Regions from separate parts of the Staphylococcus sp. 11262D007BW genome, predicted to be linked through region 2. Evidence: riboswitches for the same ligand, from Rfam matches in the RefSeq annotation. Region 2 holds a riboswitch; each other region holds the start of a gene.
The links. Region 2 has a riboswitch for thiamine pyrophosphate ahead of ACEE93_RS01185 (thiamine phosphate synthase). Riboswitches for the same ligand answer to the same signal wherever they lie in the genome.
Positions count from the first base shown of each region.

Region 1: it holds a riboswitch for thiamine pyrophosphate, as region 2 does, so the genes downstream of both, thiO (glycine oxidase ThiO) here and ACEE93_RS01185 (thiamine phosphate synthase) in region 2, are expected to answer to the same signal.
Region 3: it holds a riboswitch for thiamine pyrophosphate, as region 2 does, so the genes downstream of both, thiC (phosphomethylpyrimidine synthase ThiC) here and ACEE93_RS01185 (thiamine phosphate synthase) in region 2, are expected to answer to the same signal.

Region 1 covers NZ_JBPWPJ010000001.1:2,170,141-2,174,779, forward strand. The annotation lists gene ACEE93_RS10550 (L-cystine transporter) at 1-513, opposite strand, end outside; gene thiO (glycine oxidase ThiO) at 586-1,692, opposite strand; TPP riboswitch at 1,767-1,868, opposite strand; gene ACEE93_RS10560 (DNA-binding protein) at 1,899-2,498, opposite strand; gene ACEE93_RS10565 (hypothetical protein) at 2,608-3,282, opposite strand; gene ACEE93_RS10570 (general stress protein) at 3,477-3,878, opposite strand; purine riboswitch at 4,047-4,149, shown strand; gene xpt (xanthine phosphoribosyltransferase) at 4,477-4,639, shown strand, end outside.
Region 2 covers NZ_JBPWPJ010000001.1:228,841-233,479, forward strand. The annotation lists gene ACEE93_RS01170 (anion permease) at 1-568, shown strand, start outside; gene ACEE93_RS01175 (LysM peptidoglycan-binding domain-containing protein) at 763-1,614, opposite strand; gene ACEE93_RS01180 (Bax inhibitor-1 family protein) at 1,873-2,496, shown strand; TPP riboswitch at 2,509-2,615, shown strand; gene ACEE93_RS01185 (thiamine phosphate synthase) at 2,635-3,264, shown strand; gene thiS (sulfur carrier protein ThiS) at 3,266-3,466, shown strand; gene ACEE93_RS01195 (thiazole synthase) at 3,468-4,235, shown strand; gene ACEE93_RS01200 (ThiF family adenylyltransferase) at 4,235-4,639, shown strand, end outside.
Region 3 covers NZ_JBPWPJ010000001.1:1,856,036-1,860,674, forward strand. The annotation lists gene thiC (phosphomethylpyrimidine synthase ThiC) at 1-1,567, opposite strand, end outside; TPP riboswitch at 1,784-1,886, opposite strand; gene cls (cardiolipin synthase) at 1,943-3,430, opposite strand; gene ACEE93_RS09155 (nucleoside hydrolase) at 3,560-4,498, shown strand.

The sequences.
Region 1 (4,639 bases), 1.9 Mb from region 2:
TAATAATTCAAGAATTTGCGCTGGTAATGTCGTGGCTGTCATTTCTTCTGCAGTGTTAGCAATCTCTGTACTACGCGCATTTTCTGCTTGGCCTAAATCAATACTTGATGCATCTAAACCAAAAATAAGGGCATACACAATACCCACTACAGCAGCAACTGCTACTGTGCCAATTAAAAACATAAAAATAAAGCTGCCTACTTTGGCAAACTTTTCACCAATTTCAATTTTAGTGAATGCAGCTACAATTGACACAAACACTAATGGAATAACGATCATTTGTAGTAATGAGATGTAACCATCGCCTACGATGCTAATCCATTCTGTTGTTTGGTTGGTAATTTCACTGTCTGCTCCATAAGCAAGATGTAAGATTAATCCTAAAACAATCCCAAGTCCTAGAGCGAGGAACACTCTTTTAGGGAACTTAACGTGTTTTTTAGCCATTATTGCAAGACCGATAATCGTTGCGATAAAAATGACCAAATTAATAATAATAAGTAGTATAGACATAGATACGCTTCCTTTAATTCCGATTTATATTATAAGAATAATAGGAAGCGTATACAAAATCAAGACTATTTTTTAAATACTCAATGGATTGGGTGTAAAAGGAGCAAGTATGTGACGTGCATTTTGCTCATTATTGATTAATTGTGCCATTAATATACCGACGATAGGGGAGAGAAGAATGCCATTGCGATAATGGCCTGTCGATACATACAAGTTAGGTCCCACTTCGCCCATAATAGGCGTTTCATCTAGCGTAATTGGTCGAATACCGGTCCATGATTTGAGCAAGCGACTTTGTTTTAAAAATGGCAACATGTGATGACTTTCACGATCAAGCCAAGCTAAGTTATCATCATTTGAGTGCGTACTCCAATTGTCTATTTCTGAAGTTGCACCAATAAGAAAACGATTAGGTTTTTTAGGTACGATATAGCAACCATTCACGTTAAAGACCGTTTCTTTTAAGCGTGTGTCGTCAGATTCTACTAACTTGACGTCACCTTTAACCGGATGTGTGGGTAGTTGGATATGAAGTTGTTTGAGGAGCTCGCCACTCCATGCCCCTGCAGCAATAATTAATTCGTCAGCTTCAAACGTACCCTGAGTGGTTTCAATACGATAAGACGCCTTATCTTTGTGGATGGCGTTCACTTCAGTATGTGTGTGTAACGTTGTATTTATTTGGTTCACTACAGACTGAATTAAAGCTTGTGTATAGAGGTTGGCATTGATTTGACCGTCATCTTGTATCTTAAATGCTGCGCTTTGTGATACATCTAGTTCTGGGAAGCGTCGTACCATTTCAGACGATGATAAAGCCTTAATCGTGTGATCTTGGGATTCTAAAAAGGTTAGTTGTTGATGTAAAGATGTTAAATGTTCTGCACATGACGCAACTTTGATGAGACCGTATTTTTGATACTCTATGTCAATGCCTGACTCGTGTTGTAATTGATGTGCCACTTCAGGCATCATTGCGCGACTTTTCATAGCAAGTCTATAAAGAGGGGTATCTTCGAAAAATTCATTTTGAGCACCTAACATACCCCCTGCAGCATAAGATGCGTTCATACGTGGGGTAGAGCGGTCGATAATGTGAATATGACGGTTTGTTGCTTTGAGGTTTCTGGCGATAGAAAGTCCCATGACACCTGCGCCGATAATAACTGTTTGTAACATAAAAAATCCTCCTGCCATGATTAGGGTGCAGGAGGTTAATGTATGATTGAAATTGAGTCGTTTATTGAATGATACTAAAAGTTCAGTTGCTTCCCTTCGTTGGTTCTAACCAATTCAGGTTCAAAGAGTTAAGATTGGACTTTCTCAGCTCACCTCGAGCACCCCTAGCATTATATTTAATTGAGATGAATGTACATAATTCCGTATTAGCCGCCGAATAAACGTTGTAAAAAGCCTTTTTTCTCGTTACGTTCAATCGTATGTGCTAATGCTTGATGTTGTTTAGATTGAGATTCAATGCTTTGTTGTGTTTGTTGCATTTGTTCTGTTTGTTGTTTTTGCGCTTCTGTTAATGTTGCTAAAGATTGATTGCTTGTTTCGAGTTGGTCATTAAGTTTGTTATGTAATGCCTTTAACTCTTCTTGTTGTTGATGAACTTGTGAGACCATTTGACCTAACATTTGACGTTCTTCACGCATTTGATTAATTTCATGACGTAATTCATTAACCAATTGAGGTACTTGTTGGTCACTCGGTAATTGTTGTTGGTCGTCTTTAACAATAACGTGTAAAAAGTCTTTTTCTTTTTCAAGCTCTTCAAAAGCTAATTCGTAGCTATTTGTACGTCCAACACGTTCAGCAATTTCTTGGAATAACTCGACATCTTCGTCTTGGAAATCAGTTGCTTCACGGCCACGATATTCCGTTTTTTGTAATTGATAACCTCTTTCTTCAAGATGCTGAACAATTTTGCGAACTTGTTTTTCGCTTAAGCCTGTTTTGACAGCAAACTCCTTTGTTAGCATAATTGTACGTTCCTTTCATGTGTTTTAGACTCACGGCAGAGTGAATTCAGAGTGCCGGAAGTCTGACCTTTACTTAATTGTAACGGCTTTATAGCTTGATTTCAAGAGGTTAGATCTTGATATCTTTGCTTAAGTCCATCTTCACAAGTAGTGGATAGATGATTTTACGCGGTAGACGATTAGCAAATACATATTTTAAGATATAGCATGATTTGATACTCGTAGCATAGATATCTTTAGTTAATGGAATGTTTGATTTGATGTATAAATCTAAAGGTACAGGTTTACCGTTGCGGTCGAGTGAAGGTTGAATATAATTGAGTTCTGTTTGTTTTTCAAACCCACGATGTGTTAAAAAACGACGTCTAAAAGCAATATCGCTTGCTGTATCATTGTCTACATTAGGCGATTCAAAAGTTGACTCGAACATGAAGAAATTGACTTCTCGACCGTGTAACTGGTTGGCTAAACGGTTAACCCCTTTTTTCACTTCTGAAAGTGTTTCTGCTAAGTAATGCTCACATTGATCCCCAGGTTGTGCGAGTAAATAAATGATAAACCCTGCATTTGTTGTGGCTTCATAGTGTGCTGTCGCAAAACTTACTACTTTGTCTTCTTCGATACCTACTAAAAACACATAGTCATGTTGTGTTTTTTCTGTTTTTAAAGATTGAACAAAAACCGATTCATCTTCCGTAACTAGTGGGTCTAACTTTCCTTGATAAAAGGCTAATGCAGGTTTGTACCAAGGATCTTGAGTTGATTTAATTTGAACAAACTCCATAACATCCCCTCCTTTAGTGGTTGGTTGTGCTTGTTGTTCAGTATAGCATATTCAATTTATATAGATATAGCACGGGGCTAGGACATAAAGCGCTTATGTTCTGGATAATCGATTGATGGTGTTCCAATCTACTAAAAAAGCGCACTGAAGTGTGATGTACTTCAGTGCGCATGATATTTGGTGAGATGATTACGTTATTCGATGTCACCTTTGTGTTCTGTTGGAGCGTGCTTATCTTTATTTTTAGAAGGTGTGTGATTAGAAAACTCTCCGTTTTGAACGTCGTATTTATCACCGATAACGATAATTTTTTTGTCACGAATGTCTTGTTTTAAATCTTCTTTTTCTTCTTCGCTAAAATCAAAACGTGTTAAGACAGCTTCTTCAGCATCTTCACCGATAAAAAAGCTCATAAATTTATCACTAAATGTTCCTTTAGTTGATGTATGTTGAATCTCTGAGTCTTTAAAATAATCAGTTTCTAATTTTTCTTTGCTAACGACTACGATTTCATTTTCATCATAGCCGCCATTTAAAAATGATTTTACAGTTTTGATTGCTTCATCTTCGCTACGAGTGACTTCATATTTAGTCATTGATAACGCCCCCTTGATTGCATATTCTTTTATTAAATACCCTTTTTCATTAATTTCAAACGATGAGTATATTAAATTAATGGAATGAAATCCGATGACAAGACTTAAATTTCTGAAAATAATCAATTTAACACGACGTATTGCGCTTTTCTGACAAATTTGCTATTATCGGTTAATAATTTAGACACTCATATAATCTGAAGAATATGGCTTTAGAAGTTTCTACCATGTCGCCCTAAACGATATGACTATGAGTAATGAATACATCTTGTATGACGCTAATATTAAATAACAACTATGCTGAAGTCATTGATCAATCTCAATAAGTGCTATATAGCATAGATTATGAAAAGAATAACTGCGATTCAACAATTGTATGATGATTGCTCAAAAGGGCTAGGACGAATGAGTTTGTACTGAGGTGGGGAACCACTGAAGTCGACATGTTAGGGAAAAGTGCGATGGTAACCTTATCAATGTTAATAAGGTTTTATGTGCTTTTGCTTAATATGGATCAATCGTCTAGCTCTTTTTTTATTTTTTAAGTTTAGTTCAGATTAAATCAAAATGAGTGATTAGAGATAGAGGAGGTACGCTTGTGCATCGCCTAAGAGAGAAAGTGTTAGAAGATGGCGTCGTAATCGATGAAACCATCTTAAAAGTAGATGGCTTTTTAAATCATCAAATTGATCCAATGTTAATGGATGATGTGAGCCAAACGTTTCATCATTATTTTGAATCAAAAGGTATTACTAAAATTT
Region 2 (4,639 bases):
TGTTATCGCATTTATTGTCGGTTTTATCATTTATTCAATTGTTAAAAGGATATTTAAAAATGCAAATTTAACACGTACGAATCGTAATTTCCGTATTTTTCAAATTTTCACTGCATCTCTACAATCATTTTCTCATGGTACAAATGATGCGCAAAAATCAATGGGGATTATTACGATGGCATTAATTGTAGCGAACCTACAATCAAGTGTTGAACCTGCGCTATGGGTTAAAGTAGCCTGTGCGTCAGCTATGGGATTAGGTACAGCGATTGGTGGATGGAAGATTATTAAAACAGTGGGCGGTAATATTATGAAGATTAGACCAGCGAATGGTGCTTCAGCAGACTTAGCTTCAGCGCTCACAATTTTCACAGCATCATGGTTACACTTTCCATTATCAACAACACACGTTGTATCCTCTTCAATTTTAGGTGTAGGCTCAGCAAATCGAATTAAAGGTGTACACTGGAATACAGCGAAACGTATGATCGTTACATGGGTCATTACTTTACCTATTACTGCTTTAATTGCAGCTATCTTTTATTTGATTTTAAATATCTTTTTATAATAGTACTCGAGCGGTTAGTGAACAATCACTGGCCGTTTTTTTTTATACAAAAAGAAGCAAGGTAACACTTCAAGTGAACCTTGCTTCTTTCGATGACTAAGGACGATTAATTTAATAATGTGTCATATTTCAAGAGGTTGGGACTCCTAATCGGTTCCCTAAAGCATTCATACTTTATATCATAGCCTCTTATATTAATGAATGTAGTTATATGATGAAGCAACTGATGCTGGAATTGTGCGATAGCCTACTTCACCTGGTGGTGTGCTATAGTTCATTTCTGATACTAAGATACTACCATCACTATTAACGCGTTCAACGTAAGCTACGTGACCTACTGGACCTTCGTAAGTTTGCATAATTGAACCTGCGCTAGGGTTATGGTCTACTGTGTAACCATCTCCTGCAGCATTGTCTGCCCAGTTTTCAGCATTGTACCAATAAGTGCTGATTGGTTGACCAGTTTCTGCACGACGATTAAATACGTGCCAAGTACATTGTCCCCAGTCGTACAAGTTTTGGTGATTAAATGTAGGTGAACCACTACCTGATGTAGATGGTGCGTTCTCTGCGCCATTTGGACCTGCATCAATTGAAGGTGCAGTTGTGTTATCTGAACCACTTGGTATTGTTAATGTTTGTGAAGGTGCCACTAAATAACCATTTAAGTTGTTAGCATTGATGATATCTTGTGGTGTAACACCGTAATTAGCAGCAATGATGTCCAATGTTTCACCAGTTTGAACAACATGCGTTTCTCCTAAGCTTGGCGCTGTTGCAGTAGCAGTCGTTGTTGTTGATTGCGTAGACTGGTCAGCTGCGCCACCGCCGCCACCAATTGTTAAAACTTGTCCTGGAAAGACCATATTTGATGTTAAATTGTTTGCCTGCTTAATTTCATCTACAGACATATTATACTGTTGCGAAATACTCCATAAAGATTCGCCTGATTGAACAGTATGTTGTGTTGAAGCATCAGCATCATGTTGAGTTAACAATGCTGCCGCTCCAGAAGTAACGGTTAATGCAAAAGTTAATTTTTTCAAAGTAATGCCTCCTTAGCCATTTGCTTGTCTTTTCTAAAATATTCAAATCAATTTTAACAAAAATAGAGTTATTTGTGGGGGTTGTTACGAACATGTAATATTGTGATAAATGATTTCAAAAATTGAAGATATGAACAGATGTGATAAAATAAGTACTTTTAGAGATTCGTCTAAATTTACTTTGTAAGAATGTTAAAATGTTTGTAATATTAATTTTGATATTTTATCCTAAAATCAGTATAAAGGGGTGAGCAATGAGTGGCGGATACAAAGCATTCACAACGTTTTGGACAAGTGTGGTTATTTTTTACTTATTATTGGATTATCTTTGGTATTGGTGTCTATTTAGGACAATTCTTAGCCGTGGAATGGCGAAAACCTTTATCCATTGGACTCCTTATTTTAATTTTAATCACAATGTTTGTGCAGCGCGCACGTTTTAGTGGCTTAATTATGTCACATATTTATACGATTATCTCCGGATTGTTATCTTTTGCTACTTTTACTTATGCGATTCAAGATCTTGGAACAGCTGATTTCATTAGAAATATTATCTTAGCAATCTCCGGATTTATTGCATTTGGTATTATAGGTTATTTTGTTATAAAAGATGCAGCAAGTATGGGAAAATACTTGTTTGTGACGTTAATTGCGTTAGTCATTGCGAGTTTAATAGGATGGTTTGTGCATAATCCAATTTATCACACAATTATCGTTGTGGTTGGTTTATTACTATTTTTATTATATACTTTATATGACTTTAATCGAATGAAGCATGGACGATTTTCCCCTAGAGAGATGGGTTTTAATTTATTCTTAAACCTATTTCGTATCATACGTTATGTGTTAAAATTAGCACGTATCGTTAAAAAATCACAGTAATAATTGAATAAGATTTACCACTGGAAGTGCCTTTTTTAAGGGCTGAGATTGAAATGTATTTCAAAATTCCCGAACCTGATCCAGTTCATACTGGCGTAGGAAAGTGGCGATGACTTAGAGTAGCTACTTTTCTTTAGTATGAGGAAAGTAGCTTTTATTTTTGTAAAAGGATGTTTGCCTATGCTGTTAGCAGTTACCCCTTATGAACCATTAAATCATACACATCAAGGTCATTTATGTGAGATTGAACCACTTATCGATGGCGTACTATTGAGGACGCCAATGACGCAACATGATATCAAGCGTTGGATTGAAGAAATCACTGCACGTGGCTTTCCTAAAGAGAAACTCATTATACATTCAGACATTGATCTGGCTTTAATGATGCATATTCATCGCATTCACTTCAGTCAATATGATGAAAAAGTGAAAAGTATTAAAACGACATACCCTCAGTTTGTGGTCAGTATGTCAGTTCATAATGTTGAGGCCATTCAATATGCACAACAGTATGAGGTTGATTTTGGATTATTTGGGCACTTATTTCCAACCCCATCAAAACCTAACCAATCCCCGAGAACGGCTGAAGAGATTGATCATGCGTTAGCCACAACATTACCGCTAGTCGCAATAGGTGGTATTAATGTAACGACAGTGTCGAATGTGCCTACTCACTTTTCAGGGATTGCATGTATTGGCGCTCTATTTAATCGCCCGTACAACGAAGTACAGCAATTATCGGAACAATGGAGAAAAAGGAGGTCATAATATGAAAGTTATTGTTAACGGAGAAGTAAATGAATTTCAAGAAGGGACAACGATTCAAGATGTCCTAACGCATTTTGATATTGATGCTAAACGTATGGCTGTAGAACAAAATGCAGCTGTCGTTAAGCGTGCGGATTGGGCGCATACACCCATCAGAGAAAATGATCGATTAGAACTATTAGAATTTGTAGGAGGCGGATAATATGTTTAAAATTGGAAATCTAACATTTAATTCAAGACTCTTTTTAGGAACAGGTAAGTTTGACAATGAATCAGTTCAGGAAGCAGCGATTAAAGCTTCAGAAACAGAAGTCCTTACTTTTGCGGTAAGACGCATGAGTTTATATGATAAAGATTTACCTAATCCATTAGCGAATGTGGATTTAGACCAATTTATCACTTTTCCAAATACAGCAGGTGCTAAATCTGCAGAAGAAGCCGTACGTATCGCTGAGTTAGCAAATGAAGCAGGCGTCTGCGATATGATTAAAGTAGAAGTAATCGGTGATGATGACACATTATTGCCTGATCCATTAGAAACATATAAAGCATGCGAAATTTTATTAGAAAAAGGCTACATTGTATGTCCTTATATTTCAGATGATGTCGTTTTAGCTAAACGTTTAGAAGCGTTAGGGGTTCATGCGATTATGCCACTTGCGTCACCAATCGGCACAGGCCGTGGTATCGTTAATCCATTAAACTTACGCTATATTGTCGAAAAAAGTAATGTCCCTGTCATTGTGGATGCAGGCATTGGCTCAGCAAAAGATTGTGCTAAAGCAATGGAATTAGGTGCAGATGCGATTTTACTTAATTCTGCAGTGTCACGTGCCAAAGATCCTGTAAAAATGGCAGAGGCGATGAAAAAAGGTATTGAAGCAGGTCGCTTAAGTTATGAAGCAGGACGTATTCCTATTAAATACAATGCGGTACAATCTAGTCCATCTGAGGGGTTAGGTTTTCTTTAATGAATCGTTATGATAGACAAATTAAATTCCCACATTTTGGCGAAGCGGGTCAACAACAATTAGGTCAGTTACACGTACTTGTTATGGGCGTGGGTGCACTAGGTAGTGGTATCGCTGAACAAATTGTTAGAAGCGGTGTTAAAAAAGTAACCATTATCGATAAAGACATTGTAAGTTTGACGAATTTGCATCGTCAAAGTGGTTATACAGAGGCAGATGCCGAAGCGATGATGCCTAAAGTGTTTGCATTGAAGCATCATTTACAACAAATGAATCGTGAAGTAAACATTGAACCTTTAAATGAGGAGGTCACACCACGCAATATTATTGGATTATTGGAAGAAATACAACCAGATATTGTGTTAGATGGTTTAGACCGATTTGAAACGCGTTACCTTATGAAT
Region 3 (4,639 bases), 1.6 Mb from region 2:
TTTCGTCATGGAAAGCACGTGCTTTGTCTGGATCAAGGGATAAATTAAATTGATCTATCCAACGAAATTCAAAACGTGCTTTACTGATAGCATCATCACGTTCTGTCGCTCCAGGTAAACCTTTTGCTAGGTCAGCCGCATGCGCAGCAATTTTATAAGTCACGACGCCTTCACGTACGTCTTCTTTGTTTGGTAAACCAAGGTGCTCTTTAGGTGTAACGTAACACAACATCGCTGTACCATGGCTTGCGATTTGTGCCGCACCAATCGCAGATGTAATGTGATCATAAGCTGGTGCAATATCTGTTGTAAGTGGCCCTAACGTATAGAATGGCGCTTCTTTACAATAATAATCTGCAAGGTCTTGGTTTTCTTTAATTTTATGCATTGGAATATGACCTGGTCCTTCAATCATCACTTGTACATCATGTTGCCATGCGATATCTGTTAATTCTCCTAATGTTTTTAATTCCGCAAATTGGCTCTCATCATTCGCGTCATAAATTGAACCAGGGCGTAAACCATCTCCTAGTGAAATCGCAATATCGTATTGTTTTAAAATTTGGCAAATATCATCAAAATGTTCATATAAGAAGCTTTCTTCGTGATGCGCAAGACACCATTGTGCCATGATTGAACCACCACGAGAGACAATACCTGTTAATCGATCGACTGTCATCGGAATATAATGTAAACGCACCCCAGCATGAATTGTAAAATAATCCACACCTTGTTCAGCTTGCTCTATTAGCGTATCTCTAAAAATTTCCCATGTTAAATCTTCAGCCACACCGTCTACTTTTTCTAAAGCTTGATAAATGGGTACCGTTCCGACTGGCACAGGCGCATTACGAATGAGATATTCTCGTGTCGCATGGATATTTTTACCTGTTGATAAATCCATCATCGTATCTGCTCCCCAGTGCGTGGCCCACACCATTTTTTCAATTTCATTTTCAATAGAAGATGACACGGCTGAATTACCAATATTCGCATTGATTTTAACTTGGAAGTTCTTTCCGATAATCATCGGTTCTGATTCAGGGTGGTTAATGTTATTAGGGATAATCGCGCGACCTCTTGCCACTTCCTCACGTACAAATTCCGCTGACACATTTTCACGCGTCGCGATATACTTCATTTCTTTAGTGATCATGCCTTGTTTCGCATAATGCATTTGAGTTACGTTCTTACCTTCTTGGGCACGTCTTGGTTCATAATCAAATGGATGCGTCACAAGATTGCGATGATCTTCTGATTTAAAGCCGTTATCGATAGACTGAATGCGACGGCCTTCGTAACGTTCCGTATCATGACGATCATCAATCCATTGCGTACGAATTTGTGGCAGTCCTCGAGTGACGTCCACTTCATACGTTTCATCATGATAAGGACCGGCTGTATCATAGACAACTACTGGCTCATTATGCGTTGTACCTTGTTCTGTCACAGTGTCCGATAATTCAATTTCGCGAAATGGTACGCGAATATCCTCATCAGCACCTTGCTTATAAATACGTCGACTGGCTGGAAAATTCTTTTTTAATTCAATTTGTTCTTGTTTCATAATTGGCCTCCTTAGTGTGCTAAGAGACCTATGTAGCTGAACGAAAAAAATCGGGACACAAGTCATTGAGATTAAAGCGTTCAAACGCTCTCTCAGACTGACTGTCGTCCCGATCCGATACCTACACGAACATATCTATTTGAATGACACACTGTACTTGTCATGGAAAATGGCATACGCCACACACACTCCAATATACAGTGTTTCACATTTTGTATTCGTTCATCTTTGCTTCCCTACGCTAGTATTATCTAGATCAGGTACAAAGGGTTGAGGTCCAAACCTCTTTCAGCTTACACAAGCACCCCTAGCAGTCTTATATTTAAATGTTACAAATTACATTCTAGCATTAAAGTCTGTTTATGACAAACTGACTTATAAAATTGGTGACACAAGTTTAGCAATAGATTGTTTAAATTTAACCCATTTTGAGCGATTTTCGTAACGTTCGGGTGTTAAACGATCGGATACTTTAAGATCTTCGTTAAAGGCTTTAATTAAATATTGCGCAATATCTTCGTTGTAAATAATACCGTTGATTTCAAAGTTTAATCTGAAACTACGCGCATCCATATTAGCAGAACCTACAGAAGCCACTTCTCCATCAATGACCATCATTTTAGAGTGAATAAAGCCATTTGCGTAAGTATATACATTAACACCATCATACATTAATTGTGCGACCACGGTTAATGTGGCCCAATGTACAAATGGTTTATCTGGTTTATTCGGCACAATAACATGCACATCAACACCCGATTGTGCCGCAATACGTAACGCATTAATAAAGCCAATATCTGGCACGAAATAAGGCGTATGAATGTAGATTGAGTCTTTCGCATTCATAATCATTTTGAGGTAAGCAAACTCAAGTTGTGGCCAAGTACGGTTTGGACCACTTAAACCGATTTGCATAGCTACATTGCCATCTTTACGCGCATTGTCTGGGAAATAACGTTTATCATATTCTAAAGCATCATCTTTTGAAACTTGGGCGTTCCAATCATGGATAAAGCTTAATTGCAGCGCATCCACGCCATCACCTTGAATACGTAAGTGCGTATCTCGCCAGTAACCTAATTTTTCATCAAGTCCTAAGTATTCATCACCAATATTAAAGCCACCCACGTAGCCTAAATCACCATCGATCACTAACGTCTTGCGGTGGTTTCGGTTGTTGACCCTAAAGTTGATAAATGGAATGATTTTCGCATGGAAAAATGGTTCAGCTTTTGCCCCTGCATTGAGTAATCCTTTAAGTCTTGACTTACGCAATTGTTTAGAGCCCACTGCATCATAAAGTAACTTCACTTCTAAACCTTCTCGGGCTTTCTCTTCTAAAATATTTAAAATTTCTGTCCCAAGCCCATCCATATTTAAAATATAGTATTCTATATGAATGTATTTCTTTGCATTACGTAAATCTTCTTTCATTTGATCAAATAAGCGATGTCCGTCTGTAAAAACCTTCACATGGTTATTTTCACTTAAAAAGTTATTCTCTCTGACTAACAATGATTGAACTAAATCAGAATGTTTTTTCACGACATCATTATTCGAGGTGAAATTGTTGTTTTCAAAACTTTCTTTTTGCGACTTCACACGCTCTTTCGCATCATCAATTTCTTTACCACTGACTTCTTGTTGTTTGAGTCGTACAGCACGTCCAAAGAATAAATAGAAGAAGAAACCAAACACAGGCATTATAAATAATAGCAATAGCCATGCCCATGTTGATGTCGCCTCTCGACGGTCTCTTTCCATAAATATAATAATCAATGCTAAAATCACATTAATGACAAAAAAACCGCCTAAAATAATCCGATAAGTTGTAGCGACATTAGGATCAAAAATAAGTTGCATGTCAGTACCTCCTTTTAAATTGGTTCATTTTTAACTTAATATTCACCCTAGCATTTTACATGAATTCTACCCTTTTTTCATTGTTTTCAATTATAATAAAAATAGAATACAACAAAAGGAGAGAATAAAGTGAAACAAATTTATTTTAATCACGACGGTGGTGTCGATGATTTAATTTCCTTATTTTTATTACTACAAATGGATGATGTCAATCTGATTGGTGTCAGTACGATAGGTGCAGACTGTTATGTCGAACCTTCTGAGAGTGCCTCTCGTAAAATCATTAATCGTTTTTCAAGCTATCCGATAGATGTCGCTATTTCTAACGAACGCGGCAAAAATCCATTTCCTAAAGAATGGCGTATGCATGCCTTTTTTATGGATGCATTACCCATATTGAATGAGCGTGTATCGAGTCAATCAACATTGCTTAAAATCCCTGCTTATCAAGACATTATTACTAAACTTAATCAGGCTTCTTCACCAGTCACGCTATTATTTACTGGTCCACTAACAGATTTAGCTAAAGCACTTGAAGTTGATCCAACCATCACACAACATATTGAGCGACTCGTTTGGATGGGCGGTACCTTTTTAGAACGCGGTAATGTAGAAGAACCAGAACACGATGGCACCGCAGAATGGAATGCTTTTTGGGATCCTGACGCTGTTAAACGCGTTTTTGAGACAGACATTCAAATCGATATGGTCGCTTTAGAAAGTACCAATCAGGTTCCCCTCACACTAGCTATCCGTCAAATGTGGGCTGATGAGCGTCACTATGCAGGTGTGGACTTTTTAGGCGTAAGCTATGCAGCCGTGCCACCACTCAATCACTTTCAAACGAACTCAACTTATTTTCTATGGGATGTGTTAACGACAGCTTACGTTGGCCAGCCAGATTTAGTACGCAAAGAAACAGTTTACGCTTCAGTTATTACAGAAGGGCCAGGTCAAGGACGTACACATTTAGATGATGTTGATGGCCGTCCACTTAATGTGATTAATGATGTAAACCATGATGCATTTTTTGATTATATGACGGGCTTAGCTAAAAAAGTAAAATAGGTTGAAAAGTGCTAGATTTTTTCATTTCAATCAAATTAATGACTCATATTCAGTGAAATGACTGTTTTATAAACGGTTTCTACTTATTTTGATTTGAAAGGATACTACCTTTTTTACAACACCATTAGTAAACTACTGTCA